2 regions of the Planomonospora algeriensis genome follow, and region 2 is predicted to be linked to the other one. Evidence: riboswitches for the same ligand, from Rfam matches in the RefSeq annotation. Region 2 holds a riboswitch; the other holds the start of a gene.

Region 1 (10,143 bases), on a different contig from region 2:
TCTTCCAGGCCTTCCGCGACCGGGAGATCCGGGTCCTGGTGGTGTCCAAGGTCGCCAACTTCTCCATCGACCTGCCGGAGGCGTCGGTGGCCGTCCAGGTGTCGGGGACGTTCGGCTCGCGCCAGGAGGAGGCCCAGCGGCTCGGCCGGGTGCTGCGGCCCAAGTCGGGCGGGGGCGGGGCCAGGTTCTACTCGGTGGTCAGCCGGGACACCGTCGACCAGGAGTTCGCCGCGCACCGGCAGCGGTTCCTGGCCGAGCAGGGGTACGCCTACCAGATCATCGACGCGGACGACGTGCTCGCCGGCGACTGAGATCGCGCCGGCGAGCACCGCATGGCCTCTGTCAGATCCACGAAAGCCCGCGGGTCTTCGACAAAGGAACCACCCCCTCCTTGGACCGCGACAAACAGTGGCGGCATACCCCGTATTCTGCACGCTTCACCAGATTTGCCTACCTTTTTGGCGCGTCGCGGAGAAATGACAGACGGTCACTGAATAGTCACCTACTGCGCTTTTCTCCGGTGAAGCGTGCGCCTTTTCACGAATCCCGTTCGGCCGTGGTGGCATCGGCGCGGGCGATGGGATTCCCGCACCGCACCGCACCGGGCCTCCGGTCGGCGGACGAGGAGCCCGCGCCCGCACGTCACGGCGTGCCGTCCGGTCCCCCGGGCGCGGAAACAATCCTTTTGAGCGCCGTCCGGCCCCTCGGTAAGCTAGTCGATTCGCTGCCTGATGACCACCACCTCCGTTTACCGAATGCGAGGCGCTTTCCGCATGCCTGCCGAACGACTGCTCTCCGGCACCGAGACCGGCCCTTCCCCGGACGATCCACCCTCCCCCGGCCCTTCCTCCGCCGACCCTTCCGGCGCCCGCCCCGCCCCCGGCCCTGCCGACGAGGCGTCCGGCGACACGACCGACGAGGCGGCCGACGAGGCGGCCGACGAGGCGGCCGCGGCCCGGATCCTCGCCGCCGAGCGCGAGCACCTGGCCGTCTCCCGGGCCGCCCTGCGCGCGATGCGCGAGCACGCGCAGTCCCTGTCCTCGGACGCCGCCGGAGACTGGGTCTCCCAGCAGATCCTGCAGGCGCTGCTGGACCAGCGGGTGGCCGCGCTCGCCGACCACTCCGGCACCCCGCTCTTCTTCGGCCGCCTCGACCGCTCCGCCGACGACGACCTGCCGGGCACCGTCCACGTCGGGCGCAGGCACGTCCACGACGACCGCAGCCGCCCCCTGGTCGTCGACTGGCGGGCCCCGATCTCCCGGGCGTTCTACCAGGCCAGCCCGTCCGACCCGATGGGCGTCTCCCGCCGCCGCCGGTTCGGCTACCACGGCGGAGAGCTCACCGCCTTCGAGGACGAGCGGCTCGACCAGGGGGAAGTGCTCCGGCAGTCGAAGATCCTCACCGAGGAGATCGAGCGGCCCCGCTCCGGCCCGATGCGCGACATCGTCGCGACCATCCAGCCCGACCAGGACGAGATCGTCCGCTCCGAGCTGACCCGGACCGTGTGCGTCCAGGGCGCCCCCGGCACCGGGAAGACCGCCGTCGGCCTGCACCGCGCCGCCTACCTGCTCTTCACCCACCGGGAGAAGCTCGCCCGGTCCGGCGTGATGATCGTCGGACCCAACCGGGCCTTCCTGTCCTACATCTCCTCGGTGCTCCCCGCCCTGGGCGAGGTCAAGGTCGACCAGACCACGGTCGCCGGGATGCTGGGCGACCACGCCGCCCCGGAGGACCCCGCGGTGGCCGCGGTCAAGGGCGACGCCCGGATGGTGCCGGTGCTGCGGCGGGCGCTGTGGGCGCACATCGTCAAGCCGGCCGAGGGCCTGCTGTACACCCGGGGGATCAACCGCTACCGGGTGGCCGACCACGAGGTCCGTGAGATCGTCGCCGCCCTGCGCGGCACCACCCGCTACAACCCCGGCCGCGCGACCCTCGCCCAGCGCCTGGCCCACCTGGTGCTGGTCCGGATGGAGCAGCGCGGCGAGTCCCCCGACGACCGGGTGCAGGACGCCGTCGCCCGCTCCAAGCCGGTCAAGCAGCTGGTGGAGCAGGTCTGGCCCAAACTCACCCCCCAGCAGGTCCTGCACCGGCTGCTGAGCGACCCCGCGTTCCTGGCCGCCTCGGCCAAGGCCGACCTCACCCCGGACGAGCAGGCCGCGCTGCTGTGGGCCAGGCCGCCCAAGTCGTTCCGCTCGGCGAAGTGGTCGGCGGCCGACAGCGCGCTGCTGGACGAGCTCGGCGACCTGATGGAGCGCACCCCGTCCCTCGGCCACCTGGTCGTGGACGAGGCCCAGGACCTGTCGGCGATGCAGCTGCGCGCCCTGGGGCGGCGGTGCCGTACGGGGTCGGCCACCGTCCTGGGCGACCTCGCCCAGGGCACCACTCCGTGGTCGGCGCGCTCCTGGACCGAGGTCCTGGACCACCTCGGCTTCCCGCCGGACGACGGAGAGGACGGCGCGGGCGGCGGAGGAGCGGTGACCGAGCTGACCCTCGGCTTCCGCGTCCCCCGCGAGGTCCTGGACTACGCCGCCCGCCTGCTGCCCTCCGTCGCCCCCGGCCTGGCCGCGCCCCGCTCGCTCCGTCCCGGAGCGGGCTCCCTGTCCGTACGGCCCGCGCCCGACCCGGCCGCGTCCCTGGCGGAGGCCGCCGCGCAGGCGCTCGCCCGGGAGGGATCGATCGGCGTCATCGTCGCCGACGCCTGGGTCTCCGCCGCCTCCGAGGCGCTGTCCCGGTTCGACCACCGTGTGCTGGCTCCCGACTCCGTCGAGGAGCACCGCCTCCTGGTCGTGCCCGCCGGCCTGGCCAAGGGCCTGGAGTACGACCACGTCATCGTGGTCGAGCCGGCCGACATCGTGGAGGCCGAACCCCGGGGCCTGGCCAGGCTGTACGTGGTGCTGACCCGCGCGGTCACGTCCCTGACGGTGCTGCACGCCAGGGATCTGCCGCCCCAGCTGACCGGCTGACCGGCGACCTCACCGGGGCTGGTAACTTCCCGGCCATGGACGTGACCATCCGGTACGGGCGGATCGAGGACGTGGAGGCGCTGCTGGCCTTCTGGCGCGTGGCCGCGGAGGGGACGGACCGGCACGACGACCCGGCCAAGGTCACGGCGCTCATCGAGCGCGACCCCGAGGCCGTGCTCATCGCCGAGGTGGACGGGGAGACGGCCGGCACGCTGATCGCGGGGTGGGACGGCTGGCGGGCCCATCTCTACCGGCTGGCGGTGGCTCCCGCCCGGCGGCGGCAGGGCGTCGGGAGCGCGCTGATCCGGGCGGCCGAGGAGCGCTTCGCGGCGTTCGGTGCCTTCCGGGCCGACGCGATGGTCCTGCACGACAACGAGCTCGCCCACCACGCCTGGAGCGCCGCCGGCTACGCACCCCAGCCGCAGTGGGCTCGCTGGGTCAAGCCTCTGACGTGACCTCGCCCGGGTCTCCGGCCCGTCCCCTGCCCTGCCCCGGTCCGCCCCCGGCGCGGGCCCGGTCCGCCCCTGGCGGATCGCGGGACGCGAGCCGGGCGCACGGGACTCAGACCGAGCCGTGCGGAACGCAAGCCGGGACGTGCGGGAAGGGGCGGGAAAAGGAAAGGGCCGGTCCCGTGCGGGACCGGCCTCTTCTTCGAGCAGGCGCCGGACTAGAAGTCCATGTCGCCGCCGCCCGGCATGCCGCCGGCCGGAGCGGGGTTCTTCTCGGGCTTCTCAGCGATGACGGCCTCGGTGGTGAGGAACAGCGCCGCGATGGACGCCGCGTTCTGCAGCGCGGAACGGGTCACCTTGGCCGGGTCGATGATGCCCGACTCGAACATGTTGACGTAGTCGCCGGTGGCGGCGTTCAGGCCCTCACCCGGGGTGAGGTTGCGCACCTTCTCCACCACGACGCCGCCCTCGAGGCCGGCGTTGACGGCGATCTGCTTCAGCGGCTCCTCGAGCGCCTTGCGGACGATCGCGGCGCCGGTGGCCTCGTCACCGAGCAGCTCGAGCTTGTCGAACGCCTTGGCGCCGGCCTGCAGCAGCGCCACGCCACCGCCGGGGACGATGCCCTCCTCGACGGCCGCCTTGGCGTTGCGCACGGCGTCCTCGATGCGGTGCTTGCGCTCCTTGAGCTCGACCTCGGTCGCCGCGCCGGCCTTGATGACGGCGACGCCGCCGGCCAGCTTGGCGAGGCGCTCCTGGAGCTTCTCGCGGTCGTAGTCGGAGTCGGTGTTCTCGATCTCGGCGCGGATCTGGTTGACCCGGCCGGCGATCTGCTCGGCGTCACCGGCACCGTCGACGATGGTGGTCTCGTCCTTGGTGATGATGACCTGGCGGGCGCGGCCGAGCTGCTCCAGCGCGGTGGACTCGAGCTTGAGGCCGAGGTCCTCGCTGATGACCTGGGCGCCGGTCAGGACGCCGATGTCGCCCAGCATCGCCTTGCGGCGGTCACCGAAGCCCGGGGCCTTGACGGCGACCGAGCGGAACAGGCCGCGGATCTTGTTGACGACCAGGGTGGCCAGGGCCTCGCCCTCGACGTCCTCGGCGATGATCAGCAGCGGCTTGCCGGCCTGCACGACCTTGTCGAGGACCGGGAGCAGGTCCTTGTTGGCGGAGACCTTGGAGTTGACGACGAGGATGTACGGGTCGTCGAGGACGGCCTCCATACGCTCCGGGTCGGTCACGAAGTAGGGCGAGATGTAACCCTTGTCGAAGCGCATGCCCTCGGTGAGCTCGAGCTCCAGGCCGAAGGTGTTGCTCTCCTCGACGGTGATGACGCCTTCCTTGCCGACCTTGTCCATCGCCTCGGCGATCATCTCGCCGATCTGCGGGTCGCCCGCGGAGATGGAGGCCGTGGAGGCGATCTGCGCCTTCGTCTCCACGTCCTTGGCCAGCTTGGAGAGCTCCTCCGAGACGCGCTCGACGGCGGCCTCGATGCCCTTCTTCAGGGCCATCGGGTTGGCGCCGGCGGCGACGTTGCGCAGGCCCTCGCGGACCAGCGCCTGGGCGAGCACGGTGGCGGTGGTGGTGCCGTCACCCGCGACGTCGTCGGTCTTCTTGGCGACTTCCTTGACGAGCTCGGCCCCGATCTTCTCCCACGGGTCCTCGAGCTCGATCTCCTTGGCGATGGAGACACCGTCGTTGGTGATCGTGGGGGCGCCCCACTTCTTCTCCAGAACGACGTTACGGCCCTTGGGGCCGAGGGTCACCTTCACGGCGTCCGCGAGCTGGTTCATACCACGCTCGAGACCGCGCCGGGCGTCCTCGTCAAACGCGATCATCTTGGCTGCCATACGGCTAGACCTCCCAAACACAGGGTGGCGTGCACCGGATCGAGCCGACGCCCGCGACGGCATGTGGACCCGCGACTCCGTTCGGCGGGTCCCATCGTCTCGATCCAGGGTTGGCACTCTCAAACAGAGAGTGCCAACGAACTGTTTAGCACTCTACCCTGTCGAGTGCAAGCTACGCCGCCCTGAGCTGGGCTCCGCCCAGGGCGAAGACGCCGGCCCGGGACCGGAGCCCAAGCGGACGGCCCCTCGCACCGGCACTCCGGCCGCCCGTCACGCGGGACGGCACCTCGGACGGACCCGACACCGGACGGGCCGGGCGCGGGAACGCGAAGGCCCGGCCCTCCGGAGCATCCGGCGGGCCGGGCCGACATGTGGGGGATCCGCGCGGACCGCACTGCCGCGGGAGTCCCGGCCGTCTCCGGCGAATCCGCCGGCCGACCGCCTCAGACGGTCCGGACGGCCTCCGCCTGCGGGCCCTTCTGCCCCTGAGTGATCTCGAACTCGACCCGCTGGCCTTGCTCGAGCGCACGATAGCCGTCCATCAGGATCGCGGAGTAATGGACGAAAACATCCTTACCACCGTCTACCGCGATGAAGCCGTAGCCCTTGTCCGCGTTGAACCATTTGACGGTGCCCTGCGCCACTTCCGACTCCTCTTACCGGCCTTGAAGACCACGCCCATTCCACTCGCGAAGCCTTCGATCTCCGCGGCGAAGCCCTCGCCCACATCGATCGTCCTCGACCATACCTGTGGGACACCGTAGGGCAACAGAGTCAATCCACTAATCATCCGTTTACTGGCACCTTTGGTGGGAGAACAAGCTTTTGCCCTGTACCGCTTGGTTCAATATTGCATTATTTCCTCACGCCTCAGATATGAACGGGCGCCACAAAGCACGACACCCGCACGCGGCCGGAGCGGCGTACGGGTGTCGTGGAGGCGCCAGAGGCGCCCGGAGCGGCCTGGACGGCCCGAGGGGATCAGCCCCCGGCGACCGCCGGGATGACGGAGACCTGGACCCCGGACGGCGTGGCGGTGTCGAGGTTGTCCGCGAAACGGACGTCCTCTTCTCCCACATAAACGTTGACAAAACGTCGGATCTTGCCCGTTTCATCGAGGATCCGGGCGCCGATGCCGGGGAAGTCCGCGTCGAGCTTCTCCAGAACCTCCCGCAGGGTCGCCCCCTCTCCGCTCACCTCGGCGGCGCCATTGGTGTACGTGCGAAGAATCGTCGGAATCCGCACAGAAACGCTCATAATCCAGTACCTTTCAGGAGTTCTCAGGCGAGGGCGGCACGGAATGCGTCAAGGGACGGCCGGATGACCGCGGCGGGCCGGGCGTGGTCGGCCACCGCGTCGAGGGTCTTGAGCCCCTCCCCGGTGTTGAGGACGACCGTCTCGGCGTCGGGGTCGAGCCTGCCCTCGGCGACCAGTTTGCGGAGCACGCCGACGGTGACGCCGCCCGCGGTCTCGGCGAAGACGCCCTCGGTCCGGGCCAGCAGCCTGATCGCGTCGACGATCTCGGCGTCCGTGACGTCCTCCACCGCGCCGCCGGTGCGCCGGGCGATGTCCAGGACGTACGGACCGTCGGCCGGGTTGCCGATCGCCAGCGACTTGGCGATGGTGTCCGGCTTGACCGGGCGGATCACATCGTGGCCGGCCTTGTAGGCCGCGGAGACGGGCGAGCAGCCCTCGGCCTGCGCGGCGAAGATCTTGTACGGCCGGTCCTCGACGAGGCCGAGGGCGACCAGCTCCTTGAACCCCTTGTCGATCTTCGTCAGCTGGGAGCCGGAGGCCACCGGGACGATGATCTGATCGGGGAGCCGCCAGCCGAGCTGCTCGGCGATCTCGTAGGCCAGCGTCTTGGAGCCCTCCGCGTAGTACGGGCGGAGGTTGACGTTGACGAAGCCCCACCGGTCGCCCAGCTCGTCGCCGATGAGCTCCGAGCAGAAGCGGTTCACGTCGTCGTAGCTGCCGTCGATGGCCACCAGGCGCCCGCCGTACACCGAGGCCATGACGATCTTGGCCTGCTCCAGGTCGGAGGGGATGAACACGCAGGCGTCCAGCCCGGCCCGCGCGCGGCCGCGGTGACCGCGCCCGCGAGGTTGCCGGTGGAGGAGCAGGACAGGGTGTGGAAGCCGAAGTTGCGGGCCGCCTCGACCGCGATGGCCACCACGCGGTCCTTGAAGGAGTGCGTGGGGTTGCCCGAGTCGTCCTTCACGTGCAGGGAGCGCAGGCCCAGCTCGCGGGCGAGGTTGTCGGCCTTGACCAGCTTGGTCCAGCCGGGGGCCATGTTGGGCTTGGAGGCCACGTCCTCCGGGACGGGGAGCAGCGCGCGGTAGCGCCAGATGTTCGCCGGGCCCGCGGCGATCTGCTCGCGGGTGACCCGCGGGAACTCGTAGGCGATCTCCAGGGGGCCGAAACACTCGGTACAGGCGAAGTCCGGACCGAGGGGAGAGCGGGCACCGCATTCGCGACAGGAGAGCGCGACGGCCGGACCGAAGTCCTTGCCGGTCGGGTCCGCGACGCGACCGAGAGCGGTACCGGTGGTTTCAGTGCTTGCGAGCGCCATGAAGCGAGGCCTTTCCCTCATCTTCGTCTGCGACCACCTTGGTCACAGACCGGAATTGGCACCTGTCCCGGCCGACCTCGTCAGATCACGAGTCTTGAACCGGGAGGGTTGCCGGGGCTTCGCAGGGCCGGTCCCTCCACCCCTCTGGATGAGCAATATTCAGTTGTCGAACCTGATGAGCAGGTTGCAAGCACTCTACCCCGGCCGTTCACCGCTTCGGCCATCCGTCTCATTTCCCGAGACGGAACGTGTTAGCCGGCGGACACTCCCGCGAGCCCGCCGGGCCGGGGCGCCCGCGCCGAAGGCTCCCGACCGGGACGCCCGGGCCGGGGTCAGAAGCCGTAAGCGTCGCCCAGCGCGTTCTGGACGTACTTGCGCGCCTGGTGGATGCGGGACTTGGCGGTGCCCAGCGGGATGCCGAGCTGCTCGGCCACCTCGTTGTAGTCGAGCTGGCAGATGTCGCGCAGCACCAGCGCCTGGGCCAGATCGGGCTTGGAGGCCTCCAGCGACTCCATCACGTCGAGCAGGTCCAGCCGGGACCCGGCGATCACGCTCACCCGGGCCACGTCGGGCTTCTGCAGCGGCAGCTCGTCGGAGCTCTGCTCGGCCGCCCGGCGCTTCAGCGAGCGGTAGGTCGTCCGAGCGCAGTTCGCCGTCACGATGTGCAGCCAGGTGGTGAACCGGGACCGGCCCTCGAAGCGGCCGATGTTGCGCGCCACCGCCAGCAGGGTGTCCTGGCACGCCTCCTCGGCGTCCTGCCGGTAGGGCAGGATCCGCCCGCAGTGCCGCAGCACGTCGGGCTCGATCCGCTTGAGCAGCTCGCCCAGCGCGCGGTGGTCGCCCTGGGCGGCCGCGCGGGCCAGTGCCTCGGTCGTCTCGTCCAGCGCCATTCCGAGCCCCCATCAGCGATCACAGTCGGTGGACATCCTATGGGCGGTGGCAATGTTTGGTTAACCTCTGGGGCAAGGGTGCCCCGGGGCGGACCTACCGGCCGCCGTCCGCAGTAGGCAGGAGACGAGGGGCATGTCCTAGACGAGGAAGAACAGATGAACACGATCCTGGTGGCGTCCAATCGTGGTCCCGTCTCGTTCACCGTTTCGGAGGACGGCTCCCTGTGCATACGCAGGGGCGGCGGCGGGCTGGTGTCCGGCCTGTCGGAGGTGGCCAAGGAGCTGGACATGCTCTGGGTCTGCGCCGCGCTCTCCGACGGCGACCGCGGCGCCGTACGACTGGCGCCCGGCGGCCGCATCGACCAGGCCGGCTACGACACCGGCGCGCTGCGCATGCTGGACATCCCGCCGGCCACGTTCCACCGGGCCTACAACGCGGTGGCCAACTCCACCCTCTGGTTCGTCCACCACCTGCTCTACGACACCGCCAACACGCCGCACTTCGACGCGCGCTTCCGCCGGGAGTGGGAGTCCTACCAGTCCTACAACGCCGCGTTCGCGGTGGCGCTGGCCGAGGAGGCCGCTCACGGCGCGCAGGTGCTGGTCCAGGACTACCACCTCAGCCTGACCCCGGCGATGCTCCGGGTCGACCGGCCCGACCTGCGCATCGCGCACTTCTCGCACACCCCGTGGGCCCCTCCCGAGTACTTCGCCCTGCTCCCCGACGACGTCGCCGTCGAACTGCTGGAGGGCGTCCTGGGCGCCGACCACGCGGGCTTCCTGACCACGCGCTGGGCCGGGGCGTTCATGGACTGCTGCGAGGCGGTCCTCGGCGCCGAGGTGGACCGCGCCGGCCACACCGTCTCCCACGCCGGCCGTACCACCCGGATCGGCGTGCACCCGCTGGGCGTGGACGGCGAGGCGCTGTGGGCCAGGGCCGGCGAGCCCGACGTCGAGTCGCACATGGCGGCCCTGCGCGACCAGGTCGGCGACCGGAAGCTGATCGTCAGGATCGACCGGACCGAGCTGTCCAAGAACATCGTCCGGGGGCTGGCCGCCTACCGCGAGTTCCTGGCCGCCCATCCGGAGTGGCACGGCCGCGTCGTGCACCTGGCCTTCGCCTACCCGTCCCGGCACGACCTGCCCGAGTACCGGGAGTACACCGCGGCGGTGCAGCGCTGCGCCAAGGAGATCGAGGACGAGTACGCCACCGAGGACTGGGACCCGCTCATCCTCAACGTGAACGACGACTACCCGCGCTCCCTGGCCGCCTACCGGCTGGCCGACGTGCTGCTGGTCAACCCCATCCGCGACGGCATGAACCTGGTGGCCAAGGAGGGCCCCATCCTCTCCCCGGCCGGTGCGCTGGTCCTGTCCCGGGAGGCGGGCGCCGCGGTCGAGCTGGGCCCGGACGCCCTGATG
Region 2 (10,143 bases):
GCAGTCATCGGCCTCAGCGAGCACGCCATGCCGCCCGCGTCCGCCATTACCCCCGCCGACGAAGATCTGATCGCTCACCACCATGACCTACAGCGGGAGCGGTGCCTTCTCTTCGTTGCCTGCACTCGCGCCCGCGAGGAGCTCTCCCTCTCCTGGCACGGCAACCCGAGCCCCTTCCTGCCCGTGCTTCCATTCTGACCGCACGCGGGAAAGCAGCCAGCCGATCATCGTCTATAGCGCGCGGCCGTCGTATTCCCTCGCCTGGTGAACGACCGTCACGGACGCGGCAGGGCCCGGATACGTCCGGTCACGCTCAGGAGGCGAGGAAGACCTCGTCGAGGTGCCATTCCAGGACCTCGGCGGCGGGCCGGTCGCGGCGCTGGTGCGGGAGGGCGATCTGCGTTCCCGCCCGCCGGTAGAACTCCTCGCCGTTGCCAAACTCCTCCCGCAGCCGGGGGCTGACCCGGAGCCGGTACTTCGGGTCCACCGCCAGGTAACCGCGGTCGAACAGGGTGTGCACGTCCGAGCGGAGCAGCAGCCCGTTGTCCAGGCGGTGCTGGCCTCCGGCGGCGACGGGACGGATGTGGGCCGCCTCCAGGACCGGCCGGATCTTGTCCCCGGTGACGGCGCAGCGCCGCTCGTAGGCCTGCAGGACGACGGCCTGGAACGCCCGCTGGCCGAGCCGCCGGGGAGCCAGCCGCGGATCGCCGTAGACCGGGCCGTCGAGGTGCCACGGCTCCGACAGGTCGACCTCCACACCGATGCCCATGCGGTCGAGCAGACCGTGGAAGTAAGCCGCTTCGGGGTGGACCGCCAGATCGTAGCCCTTGCCCTGGACGATGTTGGAGGCGAAGTCCGGCGGCGTTCCCGCGTCGGCTCCCTCGGGGAAGAAGCAGACGTCACGGACGATGACGCAGCCGATCACCGGATCGTCGCCGGGCCCCATCGGCTCGCTGCGGTAGCGGCCGACGCGCCTGCGCAGCTCCGCCAGACTCGCCGCGCCGTTGCCCTCGCCGAAGAACTCCCACGCCTCCGAGACCCGGAGCTGGGCGAAGCCGCTGTAGAAGCCGCCGCCGACCACGCGGTTGTGCGGATAGTGGCTCTTGAAGAAGAACGGCTCGCCGTGGCTGAGGACCTTGAACCCCCGAGCGCTCGACGGACGCCAGAAGTTGACCTCGCTCACCCCGGGACGGGCGGCCAGGAAGCGGTACCACTCGGCATCGGTCACGCCGACATATGCCTTCACACCAGTGATTGTGCATCCTCGAAGATCGCCCACGCCAGGTGATCCCGAACCTCACGCAGATGTCCTGTCAGCAGCAGGCGGCCACCGGCCGAGGAAGAGCCCCGCCCGGATCCGCCGGGCCCGTCCTGCGGTGGTGGTCCCGCGTCATTTCACGCTGACGTCAAGGAAGATCGGTTTCTTCCCGGCGAACAGCGGAGTCCCGTCCGCACTGGTCATCTTCCAGAAGATCTTGCATCGGGCCGGGCGGTCGGCGGCGCGGACGCGCACCGCGATCTCGACGGCCTCACCCGGATCGGTCGGCTCGATCTCGACCCGCTCGGGAGCACGGCACGGAGCGGTGTTGATCCGGGTAAGGTACCGCCCCTGCCAGGGAATCGCTCCGGCGTTGCGGATCCGCCACACCTTGGTGAAGGGTCTCCCCCTGCGCACCTCGGTCCCGTCCGGATACGTGACGTCCCCCTCGAAGATCGAGTCGTCGCGCGACTCCGCCGTCCATGCCGGCGGCTCGTGCGATGCGGCGCTCTCCCCCGCGTTCTCGCCGTCGAGCGGCGAGAACAGGATGACCAGCGCGCCGGCGCCGCCCGCGAGAACGGCGGACAGCAGGCTCAGGACGGCCGACCTGCCCATGCGGAACGGTCGTGCGTCCGGAGCGGGCCCGTTCCCTACAGGCCCGTCTCCCACCGGCCCGTTCCCCGACGGCCCGTCCTCCGTCGTGGAGGAACCCGGCAGGCTCTCGGCCCTGGCCTGCTCCCAGTACGCCCGCCACTCCCGCTCGGTCTCCCGCTCCTCCTGCCCCAGGAGGTCGACCGCGAGGACCCGGACGAACTCCCACGTCGTCTCCCAGCTCGGGAGTGTCCGCCCCTGGGCGGCGGCCGCCAGCGACGACTTCGAGGCCGCCGCCCCCAGGCGGGAGGACATCTCCGCGAAGGACGGGTCGCCCGCTCTCTCCTTGAGCTCCCAGAGCCGGTGCGCGAGCAGCGCCACCGGGCCGGACTCCGGATCGGGCCGAGCGGGCCTCCGTCCCCGCCGCGCCCCCGGCTTCTCCCGGAGCGAATCCGGTGACCTGCGCACGTCCGGTGACTCCGGCATCCCCCACCCGTTCTGGTCGACGCCGCACTGCATCCGCACCTGCGGATCGGCGCAACCCTTTCCGGCAACACGTTTCCGAATCGAGGAGATTACCGGAATCCGTCGGGATGCTTCGCCGTGCCCGTCCGCGGTGTCGCCGCCGCGCGGGGTCGCCGCGGACCCCTCGTGGACGCCCCGTGGACGCCCCGGCGGAGGAGTGGCGGAGGGGTACGGCGTGCGCTGCGCCGTACCCCTCAAGACCGGCCGCGCGATGTCAGGCGCGGCCTCCGTCGGTGATGGACACGATCGAGGCGGTCTGGAACTTCTTGTGCCCCTTCCCGTCGGCCCCGACGACAGCCGTGTACGACTTGGTGGTCCAGCCCAGGCTGTACTTGATCTTCAGCTTGCGCTTGTTGTCGCACCGGTTGTGCCAGTACACCGTCACGGAGGTGTTGCCGTCCCCCCACGACCAGGCGAAGCAACCGGCGACCCCGCGGTGGACGTCCGCCGACGCCGGAGCCGCGGTGCCGACGCCGAGACCGGCGGCGGCGAGGGAGGCGGCCACGACGACGGCGGCGCGGGTGCGCAGGTTCGTCCTACGGGAGTACGCGGACATGAAGGTCTCCTCATCCGATGAGTATGATCTGATGAATGCGGTCACCGCGCCGAGACGGCGCATCCGTTTCGGTGCGGGCCCCGGGTGAGCCGGCCTGCTTCTGAAACAGGCGCTAGCAGCTGCCGGGCAGCGTCACCTTGTTGGGCATGCTGTGATCGATCTTCTTGCTGCCCTTGCTCTTGGCGCCGACGGTGAAGCACTTGTAGAAGATCGTTCCGTTCTCCCGGACGAACTGCAGCTTGACCGCGCGCTTCTGGTTGCAGTGGTTGTTGTAGTAGACGGTGGTGGTCACGTTGCCGTCGCCCCAGGAGACATTGATCTTCTCTCCACTGGGCGACGCGCACGCGGCGGACTTCCTGTGCACGTCGGCGGAGGTCTCCGCGGTGCCGGCGGCGGCGACGGACGGGGCGCACAACACGGCGAGAGCGGCCACGGCAGGCGCCAGTTTCCTGTACTTCAAGATGGCTTCCTTCGTTTTCTGACACGGCCCGGCCGGTTCGGCGACCGGCACGGGAAGGCGCGGTCGCGGTCGGGGACCGCGGGCGCCGGGATCTCCGCCAGCTTGCCCGCCGCTCCCGGTCCGACCAACCGATCTCTGTCCAGAACTGCGGCTTTGGACGGGCTTTGGACTTTGGACAAATGAGGAGCCGCCCCGGCGCGTCGCCGGTCCCGGCCCGTCCGGGAGGTCATCGGCCGGGCCGGGGCCGGTCGGGCCAGAGCCCGGTCAGCGCCAGCGCCTCCTCCGGCGTCGAAGCGTGCGCGACGCCGCCGACCGGACGCCCGTCGCGGTCCAGGACCCGCCAGCCACCGAGCTGGACCACGGGGACGCCGCCCCGGCGCATCGCGAGCGCCAGCTCCGACAGCGTGCCCCACGACCCGCCGATGACGATCACGGCGTCACCCGAGTTGACGATGATGGCGTTGCGCGCCTCCCCGGCGCCGGTCGGGATCACGACGGACAGGTCGGGGCAGGCGTCCGCCCGGTCCGCCCCGGACAGGACGCCCACCACCGTCCCGCCCGCCGATCGGGCCCCGGCCGCCACGGCGGCCATGACCCCGGTGTAACCGCCGCAGATCACCACCGCGCCGCGCTCCGCCAGCAGCCGTCCGACCTCGCGGGCGTTGGACCCGTCTTCGCTCGTGCAGTCACGCGGACCGCACACCGCCACCTGAATCACCACGACGGGATCCTGTCAGCGAACGGCCACCATCAGTCCGCGAAGTGTGAACCAGCGGCCCTCCGCCACGCCCGGGCCACCGGCGGTCACGGCCGCGGATCACCGGAGGGTCGCGGCGACGGAGGCGAGGGCGCCACGGGCCCGGCGAGCGGTGATCTCCTGGTCCCGCACTCGGCCGCTACCGGATCTGATCCCATCGAGGGCCACCCGGAAGGCCGCGTCCCTGACCAGGCGGTGAACCCGGTGACGGAGATCACCGTCCAGGAGTCCGTCCGCCGCGGAGGCGAGTACGGAGTCGGCCACACGTCCCGCCGCTCGACCGGCGATCCCATGAAGAACGAAGCCCTCCGATCGCCCCGGTACGGACAGGCCCGGCATACGGTCGACCGTCTGATCGATCACCATGCGAGCCGCCCACGCGGTTTCGGCGTCCCGGATCGGTCTCAGGTCACGGAGCCCGCCGGCCTCGTCCAGCAGGCCGGCCGCCTCCAGCCAACCGGCCAGACAGGTGCGGACCAGCCGGTCCAGCATCGGGTACGCGCGGGCGTCCTCAGGGAAGTCAGCTCCGCACATGTCACTTTCCGGATCCGGGGTGGCCCTCGGACGGGTGCGCGACGCCGTACCGGGAGGCGACGCGGAACTCCCACGCCAGGCGGACGTGCTCCGCGTGGGGTGCACCGTGGCACTCGCCGTACCGGAAGAAGCCGTCGCCCGCGCGGAGGACGCGCTCCTGGACGACGGTGGCCGCGAGGCCGGACTCGACCTTGCAACTGGGGCGGCGACGGTAGCGGGGCAACGGGTCGCGGGGAGTGGGCACAGGGCATCTCCAGGATCCGGGTTCGGACCCCGGTGGCCGACGACTCCGGTGATCCGCCGTTCTCCACGCACCGCGCATGGAGCAGGTCGTCACCCGGGGCACCCGCGGCGAGCGGGGTGCCGTCCAGCGAGCCGGGGCTTGGCGCTGAAACTCGTGACCTGCCGGGACCGTAGCGATCCCTGCCGCCGGTCGTCAACTGTCCGGCCCGCTCCATCAAAAGACGAGAATTACTACTTGTGTCATCTATTCACATGGTGATTGACTGTTTCCGACCAGCGCAACAAGCTCTTACCTCCGCAGCGGAGACGCATGACGGGCCTTCCGCGACCGGTCCTCGCCGCCGGAGCGGCCCGCGACCGACACCCTTGGACCGTTCCGCCAGGACCGGATATAGGGCAGTATTTCCCTCACCGTCACCTTTGATGATGTTTGCGAAGGACTCATGGATCTCGAAGCGGCCCATGCCCACCTCCCCTGGATCGTCGAGCCCCTGCACGATCTCCTGAGGCGGGCGGAGGCCGCCGGTCTCGAGGTCCAGCCGTCCCTTCCCGGCCTGCTCGATGATCCGCAGAGCGTCGTCCAGTCGCTCGTCTCCGAGGTCCTCAGGCTCGCCGAGGCTTTCCAGCAGCGCGGCCGGGCGGCCGACTGGGAGGCCGCCTGGCGGGTGATCGTCGCCCTGCGGCAGCCGTTCGCCCTCACCGACCCGCTGAAGTACGCCGATGCCCTCGGCATGCTCGGCGAGATCCTCACCCGTCAGCAGCGGTGGGAGGAGGCATTGGAGGTGTCCGAGGAGGCCGCGTCCGTGCTTCGCCCGCACGTCGCCGACGGCGAGGTCTTCTGTGGCCTGTACGCGCGGGCCGTACGCGACTGCGGCACCAGTCTGGCCGAGCTCGGCAGGGTGGCCGAGGCCGCCGCGGCCAAGCGGGACGCGCTGCGCTACTACGACGTCTGCCTGCGCTCCGGTCCCCGCTACCGTCCGGATGTGGCGCTGACCTGCCATGAGCTGTTCGACCTGCTCATGCGGGGCGGAGAGGCCGATGAGGCGCTGGAGGCGTGCGACCTCGCCATCGGGCTGATGCGGGAGTTGTCCACCGAGTTCCCGCAGTTCCGGTCCCGGCTGGCGCTCGCCCTGCGCGACCGGGCGAGCGCACTGCTCCGGCTCGACCGCGGCGAGGAGGCGTTGGAGCCCGGCATGGAAGCGATCGCGGCCTACCGGGAGCTGGTCGAGGAGGACCGCGGCCACCTGCCGTTCCTGGCGCTGGCCCTCCAGCTGATGTCCGACCCGCTCTCGGCCGCCGACCGGGACGACGAGGCCCTGGAAGCCGCGGTGCAGGCCGTACGGATCGCGGAGGAGCTGGGACCCGACAGCGGTCTGGTCCGGCCTCTGGCCTGGATCTCCTACGGCGGGCGGCTCATCGAGCGAGGCCGGCTGATGGAGGCCAAGGAGGCGTATCTGGCGGCGGTACCGAACTCCGAGCCGCTCCGGGGAGAGCTGGCCCCGGCGCTCCAGCACCTGTCGCAGCTGCTCGCCGGCGAGGGGCGCCTCACCGAGGCCGCGGCGGTCGCCGCCGTGGCCGCCCGCCTCTACAAGCTCCTGGTCAGGGACGACCCGGACTGGACCACCCCGCAGGCCGGTCTGCTGGGCTGGCTGGCGGAGCTGGACTTCCGCTGCGGGCGGTACGAACTCGCCCTGCGCAACGCCGAGCGGGCCGTGAACGCCGCGGAGACCTCCGGCGACCGGGAGTGCCTGGCCCGGGCGAAGGGCCACCTGGGCAGCAGCCTGGCCGGGTGCGGCCGCCACGAGGAGGCCGAACGGGCCGACCGGGAGGCGCTGGAGCTCTGGCAGGAGCTCGCCGCGCAGGACCCGGAGACCTATCGGGGCCCGCTGGGCGGCGCCTGGAACAACCTGGCCAACAAGCTCGGCGCGCTGGGCAGGACCGAGGAGGCCGCGGCGGCCGCGCAGAGGTCCGTCGAGCTCTACGAGCGGGCCGATCTCCGGCACGAACTGGCCAACTCCCTCAACGGTCTGGCCGTACGGCTGCACGAGCTCGGCCGGGACGAACGCGCCCGGGACGCCGCGACCCGCGCCGTGGCCTGCTACGACAGGCTGATCGCCGACGAGCCCCGGCACCTGCGGAACCTCGCCGTCGTGCTGCACAACCTCGCCGGCTACCACGAGGCCCTGGGCGACCTGGAGCGAGCGTGGGAGGCGGCCGACCGCGCCGTGGGCATCCGGCACCGCCTGTACGGCATGGACGCGGAGGCGTTCCGGGACGACCTGGTGCTCTCCCTGCGCAGGGCCTCCGACTACGCGTCGGTGCTCGGCAGGTTCGACCGGGCCGTGCACGCCGCCTCGATCCGGGTCAAGGTGGCCGAGGCGCGCGGGGAACCCGGCGTCGAGCTGGCCGAGGCCCTGGTCGATCTGGGCGGCCTGCTGACCGGAGTGGATCGGATCGAGGAGGCGGCCGCGACCGTCGAGCGGGCCGTGGAGCTGGCCGCCGCGATCCCCGAGGTGCCGGGCCTGCACGCCTTCTGCCTGGACCGGCTCGCCTGGTGCCGGGCCGAGCTGGGCCGTCCCGAGGAGGCCGTACGGCTGGCCCGGCGCGGCGTCGCGCTCCTCGAGCCGATCGCCGGCGACGACCGCGACCCGCACTTTCCGGAACTCGGAGTGCTCCTCAGCGACCTCTCCGGCTACCTGATGGCCTGCGGCCGCCCGATCGAGGCCCTGGAGGCGGCGGGGCGGGCCGTGTCCGTCCGTGAGCGGCTGGCCGCCGCGGACCCCGGGCGGTTCCGGCCGGTCCTGGCCGGGTCGCTCCGGCGGCTGGGTGACGTGCTCACCGCCCTCGGACGGCAGCGGCCCGCCGAGGAGGCACGGCGCAGGGCGGAGGAATTGGCCGAACCCGCCGACTAGACCACCGTTCCGATGGTGGGCTGCATGATCACATAGCCCGACGGGCGCATCTCCCCATGGACGCGGATCACGGCTCCGCCCTTGAAGACGGCCGTCCCGACGGTCAGCGAGGAACCGCTCGGCCCACCTCACTGCCACGCCTGTGTTTCCCGCACTTCCTCCCCAAGGGAACCCCGGCACAGCTGCAAGAGGTGCTATAGATCTTACGGACCGTGATCCCCCCAGGAGACCCGATGCCCTTGCACACTGAGCTCACCGGCAACCCGGACGTCGTCCGGCTGTCGGCGAGCGCTCTCGACCGCCGCGAGCGGGACTGCCCCGCGTCCGCCGCCGCGAAGGCCTACGCCGCGATGCGGCCGGTGGTCCGCGACCGGCGGCGCTACCCGCCGTGGGCCTCCTTCCCGCTCGGCCTGGTCGTCTCGGCGCTGGACTTCGTCGAGTGCGACGGCTACGACCCGGACGTCGCGGCCGGGATGGCGGTCGAAGAGAGCCGCGATCCGGTGCACCGGGGTGTGGCCCGCTGGGTCCGGCACGCCTGCCGCACGTACGTGGAGACGTCGGAGAGCCTGGCCGCGGAGCTGGCCGCCGAGGGGGTCGAGCTCCACCTGGACAGGCGGCCCCGGGTCGTGCAGCACGGCACGCGGGGCGCCTCGGCGGTGGAGATGCGCGCGCTGACCGCGTGGGGCCGCTGGTACGCCTCGCCGGACGGCTCGGTCGTCGAGTTCCGCCGGCTGCGGCTGCGCCGCCCGACGGGACGGAGCAGCGACCACTCCACGCTCGCCATGGCGTACGTCGCGGCGGCCGGGGACCGGGTCGTCGACCCCCGCGACGTCTACCAGTCCGTTCCCATCCCGGTCGAGCACGGCGGGGTGCGGCCACAGCGGATCCGGGTGGTCGAGATGGGCCTCACCGACGCCGACGCCCGGGTGCTCATCGACGCGGCCCCCGAGGAGGTACGGCAGGCGTACCTGGCCTCCGTCCGGCCGGTGGCCGCGCGCCTGCTGGCCGACGACCGCCGTGCCCCCGGGTCCGGCTGCGCCGAGTGCAGGCTGTTCGGATCCTGCGAGGCGCTCGCCCGGACGCCGGGGCTGCTCGGGCTGCCCGGCCCCGGGACGCACCGCCGTACCTGGTCGGTCACCACGGCCCGGCAGTACCAGGTCTGCCCCGCCCAGTCGCACCTGCGCGACCTGCACCTGCCTGCGGAGGAGGCCGAGGGCTCGGCGGTCCGGCGCGGGCTGCTGGTGCACCAGTGGCTGGAGACCGCCCACGGCAGGCCGGGGAATCGGCCGTGCACGCTCGACGACCTGCCCGACCCCACCGGGAGTTTCCACGGCCTGGCCGAGCAGGTGATGAGCCCGGGCGAATACCAGCAGATCTGGCCCTACCTGGTCCAGCACGTGGACGTGTGCCCGCTGCGCGGTCCCGGGGAGATCACCGGCGTCGCGCCGGAGCCGAGGGTGGCCGCCTACGACTCCGCGGCCGACGTCGTGGTCGTCGCGAATCCGGACCTGCTGCGCCGGGTGGACGGCCGCCTGGTCTACCGGGAGCAGAAGACCTCGCTGACGGACCGCGGCATCACCGCGGAGAACGCCCTGGAGCTGGTCCCGCAGCTCGCCCTGGCGGTCTGCCTGATCGCGGGCGGCGTCTTCGGGGACACCGCCGGGACCGTCGAGCTGGAGCAGCTCACCCCGGCGTCGGGCACGGTGATCGAACTCGACGCGGCCGACCCCGGGGTGGTCGCCGCCGCGCGGGCCGTCCTGGCGGAACTGGCCGGTCCCTGGCACCGGGACACCGCCTTCCGGGCGAACCCGGGGCCCTGGTGCCGGTTCTGCCCCGTCTCCCGCTGGTGCGGCGACGCCTCCCGGGCGGACGAGGGGCCCTTCATGACGGTCGACGGCCTGGTGATCGACCCGGTCACCGGCGAGATCCTGGAGTCGCCGGGCTGCACGACCAGCCGGGTCGAGGCGGTCACCGGCGCGCTCGCCGGGCCGGAGGACGACGAGCCGCCCTTCTAGCAGGCCGTACTCCGTGGATCCCGCCAGGTCGGGGGCGACCGGATCCGAGTGGAGCGGGGCGTGTGGAGGGCGCTGTTCCAGCTCGCGGCGCCGGCGCTCCGAGGATCCCCTGCCGGAGCCCGGCGTCACTCGTCGGCGGGGCGCTCCTGCAGGACCCAGCCGTTGCCGTCGGGGTCGGAGAAGAAGACGAACGAGTTCCATCTGCCGCCCGGGCCGTCGGCCAGGGCGCCGTCCTCGCCGTAGTGCCGGACCCCGCTGACCTCCACGCCGCGCCCGGCCAGTCCGGCGCGGG

What was found. Region 2 has a riboswitch for S-adenosylmethionine ahead of ACWJ6R_RS01160 (hypothetical protein). Riboswitches for the same ligand answer to the same signal wherever they lie in the genome.
Region 1: linked by a shared signal. The riboswitch ahead of thrC (threonine synthase) and the one ahead of ACWJ6R_RS01160 (hypothetical protein) in region 2 are both predicted to bind S-adenosylmethionine.

The regions. Positions count from the first base shown of each region.
Region 1 is NZ_CDRNDK010000073.1:3,396-13,538, forward strand. Features, by position in the region: partial or broken gene ACWJ6R_RS10900 (DNA repair helicase XPB) at 1-311, shown strand, start outside; gene ACWJ6R_RS10905 (HelD family protein) at 774-2,963, shown strand; gene ACWJ6R_RS10910 (GNAT family N-acetyltransferase) at 2,999-3,418, shown strand; gene groL (chaperonin GroEL) at 3,631-5,259, opposite strand; gene ACWJ6R_RS10920 (cold-shock protein) at 5,703-5,903, opposite strand; gene ACWJ6R_RS10925 (MoaD/ThiS family protein) at 6,241-6,516, opposite strand; partial or broken gene thrC (threonine synthase) at 6,540-7,831, opposite strand; SAM riboswitch class I at 7,846-7,986, opposite strand; gene ACWJ6R_RS10935 (RNA polymerase sigma factor) at 8,164-8,721, opposite strand; gene ACWJ6R_RS10940 (alpha,alpha-trehalose-phosphate synthase (UDP-forming)) at 8,878-10,143, shown strand, end outside.
Region 2 is NZ_CDRNDK010000005.1:5,868-16,010, reverse strand. Features, by position in the region: gene ACWJ6R_RS01190 (UvrD-helicase domain-containing protein) at 1-198, shown strand, start outside; gene ACWJ6R_RS01185 (HNH endonuclease) at 314-1,246, opposite strand; gene ACWJ6R_RS01180 (NBR1-Ig-like domain-containing protein) at 1,391-2,230, opposite strand; gene ACWJ6R_RS01175 (hypothetical protein) at 2,589-2,930, opposite strand; gene ACWJ6R_RS01170 (hypothetical protein) at 3,043-3,390, opposite strand; gene ACWJ6R_RS01165 (SLOG cluster 4 domain-containing protein) at 3,617-4,111, opposite strand; gene ACWJ6R_RS01160 (hypothetical protein) at 4,683-4,925, opposite strand; SAM riboswitch class IV at 4,976-5,084, opposite strand; gene ACWJ6R_RS01155 (tetratricopeptide repeat protein) at 5,368-7,836, shown strand; gene ACWJ6R_RS01150 (PD-(D/E)XK nuclease family protein) at 8,070-9,851, shown strand; gene ACWJ6R_RS01145 (VOC family protein) at 9,977-10,143, opposite strand, start outside.